2 linked regions of the Hydrogenophilus thermoluteolus genome follow. Each later gene encodes a partner of the first gene's protein in a complex. Links are inferred from orthologs where the notes say so. Each region holds a gene or a part of one and is shown on either strand. Other genes may lie near its edges.

Region 1 (7,573 bases):
GCGGCGCGTCGCACGTGCGTAGCGTCAGCGCGTCGTTTTGCACGACCCAATGAACCGCTTGGCCAAGCGGGATCCGCCCTTTGTCGCGTGCAGGCAGGACAGCGATTACGGGCGCGTCGTCCCTTTCGGTGTGGGCACGCCATTCGAGCCGTCCCCAGCCCGGGCGCAGCGGATCGGGGCCGAGCCAGCGGCCGACGAAACGGTTCCGGATCCCGAGAATCGCTGCGACGCGGGCGTTGCGCGGGCTGCGGTAGAGGTGTTCGGTTGGGCCCTGTTGCAACAGCTCCCCACGGTCGATCACCGCGATTTCGTCGGCAAGGAGCCGCGCTTCCATGAGGTCGTGGGTGACCATCACGATCGGCATCGTCAATTCCTGCCGCAAGGTGGCGAGCAACGCGTAAAGCTCGCTGCGCCGCAACGCATCGACCGCGGAGAAGGGTTCGTCCAGGAGCAAGACCTTGGGGTGTGCAGCCAGCGCGCGTGCCAATGCGACGCGCTGCTGTTCCCCTCCGGAGAGCGCGTTCGGCAGGCGATGCCAGTGGGATTCGGGAAGACCCACCCGTTCGAGCCATGCACGCGCAAGGCGCTGGCGATCCCGCCGCGGCAGTCGCCACAGCGCCATGGCGACGTTCACCTCCGCGCTACAGTGGGGCATCAGCGCATAGTGCTGAAAGAGCATCCCCACGTGCCGCGCTTCCGGAGGAAGCCAGACGCGGCGTTCGGTATCGAGCCAACAACTGGCGCCCAGTTTGACGACGCCGTGCTGCGGACGCAGAAGCCCCGCGACGATCCGCAGCAGCGAACTCTTGCCGGCGCCCGAAGGACCGACCAGCGCCACCAGTTTCCCTGCGGGCACGGTCAAGCGGCCCGTCAGCGGGATCGGTTCGCGTTGATCGACCGCAACCGTGAGCGTCTGCGTTTCGGTCCCGTCCATCGCGTCATTCCGAACGACGCGGAACCGCTGCGCGTGCAGAGAGGGCAAAGGTGGTGACCACCGCGGCAAGCGACAGAAGGAGCAGAACCAGCGCCATCTGGTTCGCCGCGGCGAGATCGAAGGCTTGGACGCGGTCGTAGATTGCGATCGCGATCGTCCGCGTTTCGCCGGGAATGTTACCCCCTACCATCAAGACGACCCCGAATTCGCCCAAAGTATGGACAAACGTGAGCACTGCCGCAGCAACGAGCGCGCGCCAGGTGAGCGGCAGCTCCACCTGCCAAAAGATGCGGTAGCGGGGTAACCCCATCACGCGCGCCGCTTCGCGCAACCGCGGATCGATCGCTTCGAACGCCCGCTGCGCCGGCGGGATCACGAACGGCAGGTTGAAGAGGAGCGATGCCAGGATGAGGCCAGTGAAGTTGAACACCAGCGTGACACCGAATGTCTCGTGCAGCCACTCGCCCAACGGTGACGCGCCGCCGAGCACGACGAGCAGATAGAAGCCGAGCACCGTGGGTGGCAGCACGAGCGGTAGAAGCACCAGACCTTCGATCAGCGCTTTACCGCGAAAGGTGTGGTAGGCCAAAGCGCGCCCTGCCCAGACGCCGAACGGCATGAGCAGCACCAACGTCGCGGCAGCCAATTGGCACGACAGCCAGAATGCGTCCCACTCCATGCGTGGTGCAACCCCGAAAGCGAAGGGGTTAGGGTAGCACGAAACCGTATTGCGCCAGGATCGCGCGGGCGTCGTTGCCTTGCAAGTAGGCGTAGAAGCGTTCTGCTTCGGGATGGGCTGCGCGCAGCAGCGCCATGCGTTGCACAAGCGGGGTGTGCCACGCTTCGGGAATGAGGGCAAAGCCCCCCAAGCGGGGAGCCACCGGCGGCGCTTTCGCCAGCGAAAGCGCGATGATCCCCCCTTGCGCGCCCCCTGAGAGGGCAAACTGCATCGCTTGCGCGATGTTTTCGCCAAGCACCAGATAGGGCTGAATCGCCTCCCAAAGGCCCGCGTACTGCAACGCCTCTTGCGCCCGCTTGCCGTAGGGAGCGTGTTCCGGGTTGGCGATCGCAAAGCGCTTGACCTTGCCCGCGGCCAACGCACGGCGAAGACCGGCCAGATCGCGGTCGGCTTGGACGGGGGATCCTGGCGGCACCGCAATCCCGATCCGCCCCACCGCATAGACGACGCCCGCGTCTCGGGTCAGTCCGGAAGCGACCAGTTGGGCGATGTAGGATTCGTCCGCAGAGAGAAAAAGGTCGAACGGCGCGCCCTGTTGAATTTGGCGCGTGAAATTGCCGGAGGAACCAAAGATCAGCTTCGGCTTCGGATTCCCTTGCGCGGCGTACCGTTCGGCAACCGCATCCAACGCATATTTGAGGTCGGACGCCGCGGCAACCACCGCCGCGCGGTTCGCCGCGCCTGCGGTTGCGGCGCGTAACAGCACTGCCGGTGCAACCGCCGCCGACGCAACAGCGGACACCATCGCGGGGAAACGGCGCAGGAAATCTCGGCGGTTCAACGGGTGATCGCTCCTCGGGTCTGGTCGAGCCGTCTCGCTCTTCAGGTCTGGCCGAGCCACCGACGGAGGTGCGTCGCGAACGTCGGCCCATCGACGAAGCCCGTAACCCGGTATTGGCGCAGCTCTTCAGGGTTTCCTGGCGCGAAAAAGAGCAACGCCGGTGGACCGAAGATCTGGAAGTGGCGTAGGAACGCCTTGTCGCGCTCGCTGTTTTCGGTGACGTCCATTTTGAGCAGTGTGACGTTGCGCAGAAGCGCGACCACCTGAGGATCGGTAAAGGTGTAGCGCTCGAGCTCGATGCAGGAGATGCACCAGTCGGCACGCACATCGACCAGCACCGGACGCGTGCTGTTGGCAACGCGCGCTTCCAGTTCCTTGACGGAGCGGATGGGCTGGAATGTGAGCGCTTCGCGGTTCGCGGTCGGTATTCCCCCATTGCCGCCAGCAAAGCCTGCGAGCGGTTGCAACGGGTCGCGATTGCCCGCGAGCGCCCCCCAAAACGCCGCGACGCCGTACGCAAGAAGCAGGAGCCCGAGCGCTTTCCCCATCCGTTTCGGCCAGCGCGCACCGATGGGAAGCGGTTCAAGAGCCCCCAGCGCTACTGCCGTGCCCACCGCGAGCACCGCCCAACCGACGAGCCACCAAAGATCGGCGACCACGGGGCGAACGAGCCACCACGCGAGCGCGAGCATCACCACGCCCATTGCCGCTTTGACGCCGTTCATCCACGGGCCGCTCTTCGGAAGCAGCGCGCGCGCACCGACACCTACCGCGATGAGCGGTGCCCCCATCCCCAGCCCGAGCGCAAAGAGCGCGACGCCCCCGAACACGGCGTCACCGGTCTGGGAAACGTAGAGCAGTGCCCCGACGAGTGGCGGTGCCACGCACGGACCGACGATCAGCGCCGAAAGGACGCCCATTACCGCAACGCCGATCAGCTGCCCCCCTTGTTGGCTGCCAGCCAGTTGGTTGAGTCGGGTTTGCCAGCTCGGGGGCAGTTGCAGCTCATAGAAGCCAAAGAGCGACAGCGCAAGCGCCACGAATAGGAGCGCAAACGTGACCAGTACCGCCGGATGTTGCAACGCCGCTTGCAACATCGTCCCCGAAAGGCCCGCCGCAACCCCGGCAAGGGCGTAGGTGATCGCCATCGCCAGGACATAGGTGAGCGTGAGCCCGAGCGCCCGTACGCGCGAAATCGCTTCCCCTTGACCGACGATGATTCCGGAGAGGATCGGGATCATCGGAAAGACGCACGGCGTGAACGCAAGGAGCAACCCAAAACCGAAGAATGCGGCAAGGACTGCCGCACGGTTTTGCTGGGCGATGAACGCCGCAAGCGACCCGGCTTCGTCCGTCAAGGGTGCGGCAGCGCGTGCGAGCGGCGGTTCGCTGGTCGAAGAGGGTGCCGGCGCGGTTGCTGCGGTCGCGGAACCAGTTGGCACGCTGGCACGAGCCATGGATGGTGCCGTACCGCTCGGCGCAGCGGTGCTACTCGGGGGATTCGAATCGCTGCTGCGTGGTGCATCGGCATCCGGCGCGGTCACACTGCCGACGAGTTTCCCCAGCCATGAGCGTTGCGGTGGCGCGTCGGCGACCGTCAGCGTCTGTTCGAGCGGCGGGTAACAGACCCCGCCATTCCAGCACCCTTGACTGATCACCCGTATGCGCCACGGTGCTTCTGTCGCCGGAGCCGATTCGACCGGTACCGTGACCTTGAGGGTATCGTAGAAGACCTCCGTTTCCCCGAAAAAGTCGTCTTTTTTCCGTTTACCGGGGGGAATGGTCGGCGTTCCCAGTTGCAGCCCCGGCGTGAGCGGTTCGACGCGAATTTTGTCGCGGTAGAGGTAGTAGTCGCGCCGAATCGTGAATTCGACCGCAATCGTCTGCGCGTCGAGGCGGTACGCCTCGGCGGGGTAAGCCTCTTCGGGCGGAACTGGGTCGGCGGCGGACGCGAACGACAGAGCGCCGAATAGCAGCGCTGCCAGTACGCCGCGCGCGAGCCTACGCGGCAAAGCGCGTGCTACGACGATCAACCGCAAAAAGAACGAACATGCAGCGTGTGGCAAGAGGGGCTCCCGCGGTACGCTCAAGAGGCGATGACGCTTTGAGCGACCCATTCCAGGTAAGGTTCCGCGCCGCCAACGATCGGCAACGCGACCACCTCGGGCACCTCGTACGAGTGCAGTTCGATCACCCGCTGCGTCAAGCGCGCAAGCGCCGGTGCGGTGGTTTTGATCACCAGGAGCCACTCCGCCTCTTCGCAGCGCTCTCCTTGCCAGCGGTAGACCGAACGGATGCCGGGGATGAGGCTGCAACACGCAGCCAGCGACTCATCGACGAGCGTGCGTGCCAGGGTAAGCGCCGTGGCTTCATCGGGTGCGGTGACCAAGACCACGCGCGCGTCGGTCGCAGTCGGTTGGGGTGCGTCAGCGGCTTCACGCATCGAACCGGTCTCCTCGTCTATTCTGGGATCGGTGGCAATTCTAACCCGGCCCACGCTGCCAGCGCGGGCCACGCGGTGGTAAGCTCCATCTGCACGATCACTTCGACCGAACGGTCTTCGAGCAATTCGGGTTGGGCGGCAAGGTGCGCCGCGATGCGCGCGTCACGGGCCCGCAGCAGCGCGACGATCCAGGGTTGGACCGCTCGAATGAACGTCGTGAGCCAAATGTTCGCTGCCCAGTTGGGGTACGCGTGGGTCACGGCGAATCGGTTTACCAATGGGAGCAAGCGGTGCGCTGGAACCCACGTTTCGTCGGTCACCCAGCGGTTGGTGAGAAACAGTGAGATCGGCCGTCCCCACGCGTCCATCCCGATCGCAACGAGGTGTGCGATCGCCTCATCTCCCTGGGGGCCAAAGCGCTTACCCTCACGCGATTGCCAGGCGGCTTCGGGCGAAAGGAGCGGTGGGCGGGCAAAGCAATGGAAGTGACCGTGCTCGCCGCTGCGATGGGCGTGGTAGTAATACTGGGCCCCAGTGTGGGCATCGAGAACGTCCCCTTCGGGGTAGTGGTCCAAGGTGACAAAACGCGCTGCAGTACGGAGCATTTCGCGCACCACGTCACTGCCGGCGGCGCGTAACGCCCCTTCTGCCAGCGCCCAGTCTTTGACCGCGGTCCGCGCGCGTCTTTGCGCCCGCGCGGACCACGTTTCCGGAGCGCTTACCGCGATCCGTGCGGGATCAGCGAGACGAGCGGGCGCTTCTCGAGCGTCCATTGATGGAGCGACCCATCATAGAGTTCGACGTTCGGGTTCCCCATCACTTCGTGCAGGATGAACCACGGACCCGACGAGAGGTGGCCGCTGTTGCAGTAGGTGATCGACGGCGCTTTCGGGTCGATGCCCATCGCTTGGAAGACTTTCGTGTAGGTTTCGGCGCTCAAGAGATGGTGCGCGATCCCTTTTTGGATCGTGTGCAGTTCCGGCGGGAAGACCTTGGCGCCGGCGATGTGGCCGTAATCGTAGACGTAGTCGCGTTTGGTGTAGCCGAACGCCATGCTGATTGGGCGTGCATCGACCAATTGCGCTTTGCCCGCCGCAACGTCCTCGCTGGTGGCCAGAATCGACGGGTTCTCTCCTTGTGGTTGCCAATTACCCGGTTGTGCTTTCACCGGGGTCGATTCCACTTTCTGCCCCGCCTGGATCCATGCCGCGAGGCCACCGTCGAGGATCGCGATATCCTTTTCGCCGTAGTACTTGAACTGCCAATAGAGGCGGGCAGCGTCGTTGAATTCGGCAGGCGAAGTCCCCGTTGGCACGAGCACGATCGGTTTGCCGGCTTGGATCCCATTGGCCTGGACGAATTGCGTGAATTCTGCAGCCGGTGGCAGTAGATACTTCACCTTCAAGTCGCCGATTTGGCGCTCAGTGCGCATTTTTTTGGGATTGACGAACAGCGCGCCGGGAATGTGACCGCCGACATCGACCAATTTCGTCTGGCCACTTTTTTCGTCTTTCTTGTATTGCGGTTGCGCGGTGAAAAGGTCCGGAGCATGGACTTGTACGACCTGCACCCTATCGAGGTTTTGTGCAAGCCAGTCGACGGTGACGACAGGGCCAGGGAGTTCAGCAGCGGAAACCGTGCCGGTGATGAGCAAACCGGCCAAAACGAAGCGAACACGCATGATGACTCCTCCTATTCGGTTATGCTTGATCAATTGGCTGCGCACGGATTGGCAGCACGGCGTTTCGGCGCACAGGGGTTCCCGGCCGCGCAGGGGTTGCTGCTGCGTCGCACGGGAGCACACGGATTCCCCGCGGCGCAGGGGTTGCTGCCGCGCCGCACCGGCGCGCAGGGATTCCCCGCGGCGCACGGATTGCCGCCGCGGCGGACAGGGGCACACGGATTCCCCGCAGTACAGGGATTGGCTGCACGGCGTCTGGGGGCGCAGGGGTTTCCTGCCGCACACGGGTTCATACTCCGGCGTGCGGGCGCGCACGGATTGCCCTGCGCACTGGTCACGGGCGGAGTGACCGCGGTGGCGAGCGCTACCGCAACCGCGGGGGCCACACGGCGAACGATCTTGGGCAATTTCATGGGCATCTCCTTTGAGGTGTCTGGGAAAGCGGGGGTGACGATGGGTCCAGATAGGTGCGCACCCCGTCAGCGCGCATCGAGCGCTTCTGCGGTGAGCGCACCACCGAGCTTGCGTTCCACGCGGGAGCCAAGCCAGAAAATAACCGCGGCCAGCAACGCAAAGAGGGCGAGCAACACCGGCTCGGATATCCCAAGGAGTTCGGGTAACCGGCTGGTTTGAATCGCGCCAAGGGTGACCCACGACCCAAAAGTATCGTAGCCAGCGGCGAAGAGGCCGACACCCACCACCATGCCAATCATGAAGACGAGGCCATCCAGTCTACCCGATCCGAACGCGCTCGCGGCGGTGCCGGGGCAGTAGCCGCCTACCGCGAATCCGGCGCCGATCAGAAGCCCACCGATGGCGGCGCCGCCCAGGTAGGCGGGCGGAACGTAGATATCTGGGTACGCGATCACGCCCGTTGCGCTGAGCGCGTAGAGCCCGATCGCCGCAACGACGATCGCGGTGAACATCACTTTGAGCACCGCCCAATCCGAGAACCGAAACTGCGCGGTGAGTTTACAAGCGCTGCCAAAGCCCGC
Region 2 (6,609 bases), 460 kb from region 1 along the record:
CTGCTGGGACTCAGCGAAATTGAAGTGGTTGTGAAGATGCAATCTACCCGCGGCTAGACGGAAAGACCCCATGAACCTTTACTGCAGCTTTGCATTGGACTTTGATGTGGCCTGTGTAGGATAGGTGGGAGGCAAAGAAGCCGAGGCGCCAGCTTCGGTGGAGCCGTCCTTGAAATACCACCCTGGCCCCATCGAGGTTCTAACCGCGGTGGGTGCATCCCCACCCGGGACCGTGCATGGCAGGCAGTTTGACTGGGGCGGTCTCCTCCCAAAAGGTAACGGAGGAGCACGAAGGTACGCTTGGCGCGGTCGGAAATCGCGCTGTACGTGCAAGGGCATAAGCGTGCTTGACTGCAAGGCCCACAAGCCAAGCAGGTGCGAAAGCAGGTCCTAGTGATCCGGTGGTCCCGCATGGAAGGGCCATCGCTCAACGGATAAAAGGTACTCTGGGGATAACAGGCTGATACCGCCCAAGAGTTCACATCGACGGCGGTGTTTGGCACCTCGATGTCGGCTCATCTCATCCTGGGGCTGTAGTCGGTCCCAAGGGTATGGCTGTTCGCCATTTAAAGAGGTACGTGAGCTGGGTTTAAAACGTCGTGAGACAGTTTGGTCCCTATCTGCCGTGGGCGTAGGAAGTTTGAGGGGAGCTGCTCCTAGTACGAGAGGACCGGAGTGGACGCACCTCTGGTGTACCGGTTGTCACGCCAGTGGCACCGCCGGGTAGCTAAGTGCGGAAGAGATAAGCGCTGAAAGCATCTAAGCGCGAAACTCGCCCCAAGATAAGACTTCCCGATCAGGGCCGTGGAAGACCACCACGTTGATAGGCGGCATGTGTAAGCGCTGCAAGGCGTTGAGCTGAGCCGTACTAATTGCCCGACCGGCTTGATCCTATGGCCGTAACGCCACATAAACCCACACACACATCACCCAAAACGCACCCCCTACCTAAAACCCACACGCCGTTCCAAAGCGTCACACCAGCTTCGAGTCTGACGACCATAGCGCCTTGGCACCACGCCTTCCCATCCCGAACAGGACCGTGAAACAAGGCAGCGCCGATGATACTGAGGAACACTCCTCGGGAAAGTAGGTCATCGTCAGACTCAACCCAACAACCCAAACCAGTCAAACCCAAACACCAAACGCCCATCCCAAAAGATGGGCGTTTGACGTTTACGCTTCGTGGGCCGGAAAGCCTTCACGTATAATTCATCGCGGTTTTCTTTTTGTTGTGAGGGGCTCGCCAGCTAAGCGCTACCGCACCCTATTAGGGTCGGTGGCGTTTCTTTTTTCCTCTCCGCTTTCGTGCGAAAATCCTTGCATTGGAGCGCGAAGCAGAGAGTCATGGGCTCTTTACGGTTCGATTACGACATCATCGTTCATGGTGGGGGTTTGGCCGGTTCATCACTGGCGTTGGCGCTGGGGCGCGCGGGCTGGCGCGTCTTGTCGATCGAACCCAACCCGCCAACGCCGGAACCGATTCAAGATCCCGACCAGTGGCAAACGCGTATTTACGCGTTTGCGCCTCGTCCTTGGGGTTGGTTGGCCGGGCTACAGGTTTTTGTTCCCGAGCAAAGGTTCCAGCCCGTGACCCGCATGGTGGTGAAGGGCGACGCAGCGGGGCGAATCGTCTTTGCTGCAGACGAGGTCCCGCTTCCCTATCTGGCGGTTATCGCCGAAGCAGAAACGGTGCGCACCGCACTTTGGACGGCGCTCTATGCGTGCGCGACGGTCGATTGCGTGACCGAAGCAGCGGCCTCATTGCGCGCTTGTGCCGTGGATTGGGAGGGGGTGACCGTCGAAGCGCACGATGGCCGGAATTGGCGGGCGCGTTTGCTGGTTGGTGCCGAAGGTCGGCGCTCGTGGGTGCGGCACGTAGCAGGCATTCGCGCCGAGATCCATCCCTATCACCATCACGCGGTGGTGGCCAATTTCGAAACCGAAAAGGGGCACGACCAAACGGCGTTTCAGTGGTTCCGCGAGGATGGGGTTTTGGCTTATCTGCCACTGCCCGGGAATCGGGTTTCGATCGTTTGGTCTACGTCCCCATCGCATGCCGAGGCACTGCTGGCGATGGATGCCGCCACGTTGGCATCGACGGTTGCCGAAGCAGGGGAACGGGTGTTGGGGCGGCTCTCTTTGCGCACGCCGCCCCAAGCGTTTCCGCTATCCTTGTTACGGTGTGAGCGCGTCGTGGGGAAACGCACCGTGGTGATCGGCGACGCCGCGCATGGCATTCATCCGCTTTCCGGGCACGGGATCAATCTGGGGTTCAACGACGCGGCCGAACTGGCGGCCTTGTTGGGGTCGGCCGAAAGTGGGAAAGATCCCGGGGATCCGGTATTATTGGCGCGGTATGAGCGGCGGCGTTTCGAAGAGCCGTTTTTGCTTCAGACGGTGACGGACGCGTTGGCGAAAGGGTTCGCTTGGGATAACCCGTTGCTGCGTTGGACGCGCAATTGCGGTATGTCGTTGGTAGATCATCTGCCGTTCGTGAAAAGGCGGTTGGTCCGGTACGCGACGCTGGCGCAGTAAAGACGAAAGGGTGTTGAGAATGACGAGAAGCCGTGGTGTGATGAAAAGGGTACTGTTCTTGGGTTTGCTCTGCCTTGGGTTTCACGCGATGGCGTTCGCCGAAACAGCCGAGGAAGCGAACGTACAGCAATCGATCAATGCCCTGTTGGGCGGGGATGCGGTGCGCTCGGTCCGCGCTGCCCCCATGCCCGGGCTTTACGAGGTAGTGCTGAAGAGCGGCGAACTGGTGTACACCAACACTGAGGTGAGCCACATTGTCGTGGGTTCGATCATCGACGCCAAAACCCGGGTGAATCTCACCGAAAAGCGGCTAGACGAATTGTCCCGTATCGATTTTTCCGCGTTGCCGCTCAAAGACGCGATCGTGATCAAAAAAGGCGACGGGTCGCGCGTCTTTGCTTCGTTCGAAGACCCCAACTGCGGCTTTTGTAAGCGCCTTGCGAAAGCGCTGCAACAGGTGGACAATACGACGCAGTACCTGTTTCTCTACCCCATTCTGGGACCTGATTCAGAGGAAAAAGCCAAGCGCATCCTCTGTTCCGACGATCCGGCCAAAACGTGGCAAAGCTGGATGGTCGAAGGAAAAACGCCGCCTGCGGCACCAGCGTCGTGCGATACGAGTGCAATCGAGCGCAACGTCGCGCTGGGGAAACAGTTGGGAATTGGCGGCACGCCTACGCTCTTTTTGCGCGATGGCTCCCGCATTGGGGGGTTTTTGCCTGCCGAGAAATTGGAAGAGCGGTTGCGCGCCGTTCGATGAGCGAGGGCTTTGCATGCTCTTGATGATCGACAATTACGACAGTTTCACCTGGAACCTCGTCCAATATTTCGGCGAGTTGGGGGTTTTCGTCAAAGTGGTGCGCAACGACGAAATCACCGTTTCCGAGATCGCAGCGTTGCAGCCCACTTATCTGGTGATTTCGCCGGGGCCGTGTTCGCCTGCGCAAGCGGGGGTGAGTGTTGCGGCGATTCGCGCGTTTGCGGGCAAAATTCCGATCCTGGGGGTTTGTTTGGGACACCAAGCCATTGCCGAAGCGTTCGGTGGCCGCGTGGTGCATGCGAAACGCATCATGCATGGGAAGACTGCGCCGGTCTATCACGAAGGGGCCGGCGTTTTTGCGGGGTTACCCAACCCGGTGGTATGTACCCGCTACCACTCGTTGGCGGTATCGCGCGAAGACTTGCCCTCTGAACTCGAGGTGACGGCGTGGACCGAGGATGGTGAGATCATGGGGTTGCGCCATCGCACGCTGGCGGTGGAAGGGGTGCAGTTCCATCCGGAATCGATTTTGACGCAGCACGGCCATGCGATGCTCAAGAATTTTTTGGTTCAGCACGCGCCGCGTGCCGATGTGGCGTGACCTAGGAGGGGAGGGAAAGCGATGATCACTGCCCAGCAGGCACTGCAACGTTTGATCGAACACCGTGAAATTTTTCACGACGAGATGCTCTCGCTCATGCGTCAGATCATGGCCGGAGAGGTTTCGCCGGTGATGACTGCGGCGATTCTGACTGGTCTGCGGGTGAAGAAAGAGACGATCGGCGAAATTGCGGCGGCAGCGCAAGTGATGCGCGAACTGGCGACACGCGTAGTGGTGCCGGGACCGCACGACCATCTGCTCGACGTCGTGGGAACGGGGGGCGATGGCGCGCATACGTTCAACATCTCCACGACCACAGCGTTCGTTGCGGCTGCGGGTGGGGCGAAAGTGGCGAAGCACGGTAACCGCTCCGTTTCGTCGAAATCGGGCAGTGCCGACGTGCTCGAAGCGCTCGGCGCACGCGTTGATCTCTCCCCCGAAGCCGTGGCCCAATGTATTGCGGAAGCCGGCGTCGGCTTTATGTTCGCGCCGCTGCACCATTTGGCGATGAAGAATGTGATGCCGGTTCGGAAAGAGATGGGGGTGCGCACGATTTTCAATATCCTCGGCCCCCTCACCAACCCAGCCGGGGCGCCCAATAGCCTCTTGGGGGTATTCCATCCCGATCTGGTCGGGATTTGTGTGCGGGTGATGGAGCGGCTGGGAGCACGCCACGTCTTGGTCGTCTATGGCCTCGATGGACTCGACGAGGTGACGCTGGGTGCGGAAACCTTGGTGGGCGAACTCAAGGATGGCAAGATTCGGGAGTATCGCATCCACCCCGAAGATTTTGGCCTGGCGATGGCGTCGAGCCGCCATTTCCAAGTGGACGACGCGACGACGTCAGCGGCGATCGTACGTCAGGTGTTGGCGGACGAACCGGGGCCGGCGCGTGATATCGTCGTCTTGAACGCGGGGGTTGCCCTCTATGCGGCGAATCGTGTCGAATCGATTGCGCATGGGGTCGAATTGGCACGTGAGCTGATTGCCAATGGTGCCGCGCGTGCCAGGTTGGAGGCGTTCGTCCAGGCGACGAACCGCTTGGCGGATGCCGCAGAAAAAGGGCAACCGTGAACGAATCGGTCAAAGCGACCGCGGTCACGACGCTGTGAGCAAGGGGGAACGCGAGTGGGGGCATCTATTCCCGATATTCTGGCGGCAATCCTGACAACCAAAAAAGAAGAGGTGGCGGCGGGGCGTGCGCGGCAACCCGATGCGGTGGTGCGTGCCGCCGCGGAAAAGCGATTGCATTCCGACCCACCGCGCGGCTTTGCTCAGGCGTTGCAGCGTAAGCGCGCGGAACAGGTGCCGGGGGTCATTGCCGAAGTGAAGCGCGCGAGCCCTTCGAAAGGGGTTTTGCGCGACCCGTTCGATCCGGTAGCGATCGCGAAAAGTTACGAAGCGGGGGGCGCTGCGTGTCTTTCGGTTTTGACCGACGTGCACTATTTTCAAGGCAGCAACGCCTTTTTGCAGGCAGCTCGTGGGGCCGTTTCGCTTCCTGTATTGCGCAAAGATTTCCTGATCGACCCGTGGCAGGTTTGGGAAGCGGCTGCGATCGGTGCCGACGCGATTTTGTTGATCGTCGCGGCGCTTGACGATGCGCGTCTGCGGGACTTGACCGCGCTGGCAACGGAATTGGGACTCGACGTCCTGGTCGAAGTCCACGACGCAGAGGAGTTCGAACGGGCGCTGATGTTGCCTACACCGCTCATCGGGGTCAACAACCGCAACCTGCGAACCTTTGCCGTTTCGCTCGAAACGACCTTGTCCTTGTTGCCGCACTACCCAGACGATCGCTTGCCGATTGCCGAATCGGGGATCTTGACGCGCGCCGATGTCGAACGGTTGTGGCAGGCTGGTGTTCCCGCTTTTCTGGTCGGCGAAGCGTTCATGCGGGCGCCCGAACCCGGAGCGGCACTGACCGCGCTCTTCGCGTCGGTGGGATTGTCGCCCCAGCAATCGGAGGCGTGATGACGGCGGAGGCAGCCACTGCCGCGGTGTCCGTTTCCCCGCAGTGGCTCGCCTTGCGTCTGGGCGAGCATTTTCCCGAATTGCCACCGGAAACCGTTCGCTGGGACAGTGCGACCGCAGCGCGTATCTTGGCGCTGTGGCACGCGCGGTATGCGAACCAGGAGGATTCGGCGGCGACGGTGGCCGGTGCTTGGGTGGTCGCTGTTGCCTGGGCCGTGGGGTATCCGTTGGAGACGTCGTTTTGGACGCTCTGGTTGCCTAAGGTCATTGCTGAGGGGCAGCAGCACGACGGCGTGGTCACCGGGGAAGTCGCAGCTGCGCTCGCGTTATACCTTGCCGGTGACGGGGCTTGGCCACTGGATGCCCGCGTGGAATGTCTGATGGCGGTGTTGGCGCTGCACGGTGTGACCGCCCGACTGCTCCCCGCCGCACCGGATACGGCGCAGGCCGATGGTGGAGAGCCCGCGCAACTTCCCTTTTGGGGCATTGCGACGGAGCCGACGGTGCAGTTGGTTCGCCGGGGAACGGTGTCAAGAGCGTGCCAGACGCTCTTCTGGCTCGATTTCTCTGCGCTGGAGCGCCAAATCGATCGGTTGGTCAAACGTTGGTTACAAGCACCCCACCAAACGCAATCGCAGCAGCTCATTTGGCTCCTGCTTGCATTCGCAGAGCGGCTGGGGCTGGCGGGGCGACGCGTCCGCCGGCAACCCTGCCATTGCGACGCCAAAGTGGTGGTCGG

What was found.
Region 2: the proteins of dsbD (region 1) and HPTL_RS08200 are in contact, whole or in part, in a crystal structure (PDB 1JZD), measured with the Escherichia coli proteins. The link is inferred for Hydrogenophilus thermoluteolus from one-to-one orthologs.

The regions. Positions count from the first base shown.
Region 1 is NZ_AP018558.1:2,146,155-2,153,727, reverse strand. The notes cover bases 2,009-4,977. They hold dsbD (protein-disulfide reductase DsbD), read right to left. Parts: upstream 4,521-4,977; coding sequence 2,496-4,520; downstream 2,009-2,495. Other genes in these bases: HPTL_RS10445 (DUF6969 family protein), read right to left, coding at 4,915-4,977; cutA (divalent-cation tolerance protein CutA), read right to left, coding at 4,541-4,897; modA (molybdate ABC transporter substrate-binding protein), read right to left, coding at 2,009-2,454. In the rest of the region: HPTL_RS10470 (ABC transporter ATP-binding protein), read right to left, coding at 1-934; modB (molybdate ABC transporter permease subunit), read right to left, coding at 939-1,613; more of modA, read right to left, coding at 1,642-2,008; more of HPTL_RS10445, read right to left, coding at 4,978-5,670; HPTL_RS10440 (sulfurtransferase), read right to left, coding at 5,616-6,578; HPTL_RS10435 (hypothetical protein), read right to left, coding at 6,608-6,991; HPTL_RS10430 (YeeE/YedE thiosulfate transporter family protein), read right to left, coding at 7,058-7,573. UniProt on the Escherichia coli protein: Required to facilitate the formation of correct disulfide bonds in some periplasmic proteins and for the assembly of the periplasmic c-type cytochromes.
Region 2 is NZ_AP018558.1:1,685,665-1,692,273, reverse strand. What follows is about bases 1,558-4,438. They hold HPTL_RS08200 (DsbC family protein), read left to right. Parts: upstream 1,558-2,578; coding sequence 2,579-3,298; downstream 3,299-4,438. Other genes in these bases: trpD (anthranilate phosphoribosyltransferase), read left to right, coding at 3,921-4,438; HPTL_RS08195 (anthranilate synthase component II), read left to right, coding at 3,312-3,899; HPTL_RS08205 (FAD-dependent monooxygenase), read left to right, coding at 1,558-2,538. Also shown: more of HPTL_RS08205, read left to right, coding at 1,348-1,557; more of trpD, read left to right, coding at 4,439-4,973; indole-3-glycerol phosphate synthase TrpC, read left to right, coding at 5,028-5,870; HPTL_RS08180 (hypothetical protein), read left to right, coding at 5,870-6,609. UniProt on the Escherichia coli protein: Acts as a disulfide isomerase, interacting with incorrectly folded proteins to correct non-native disulfide bonds.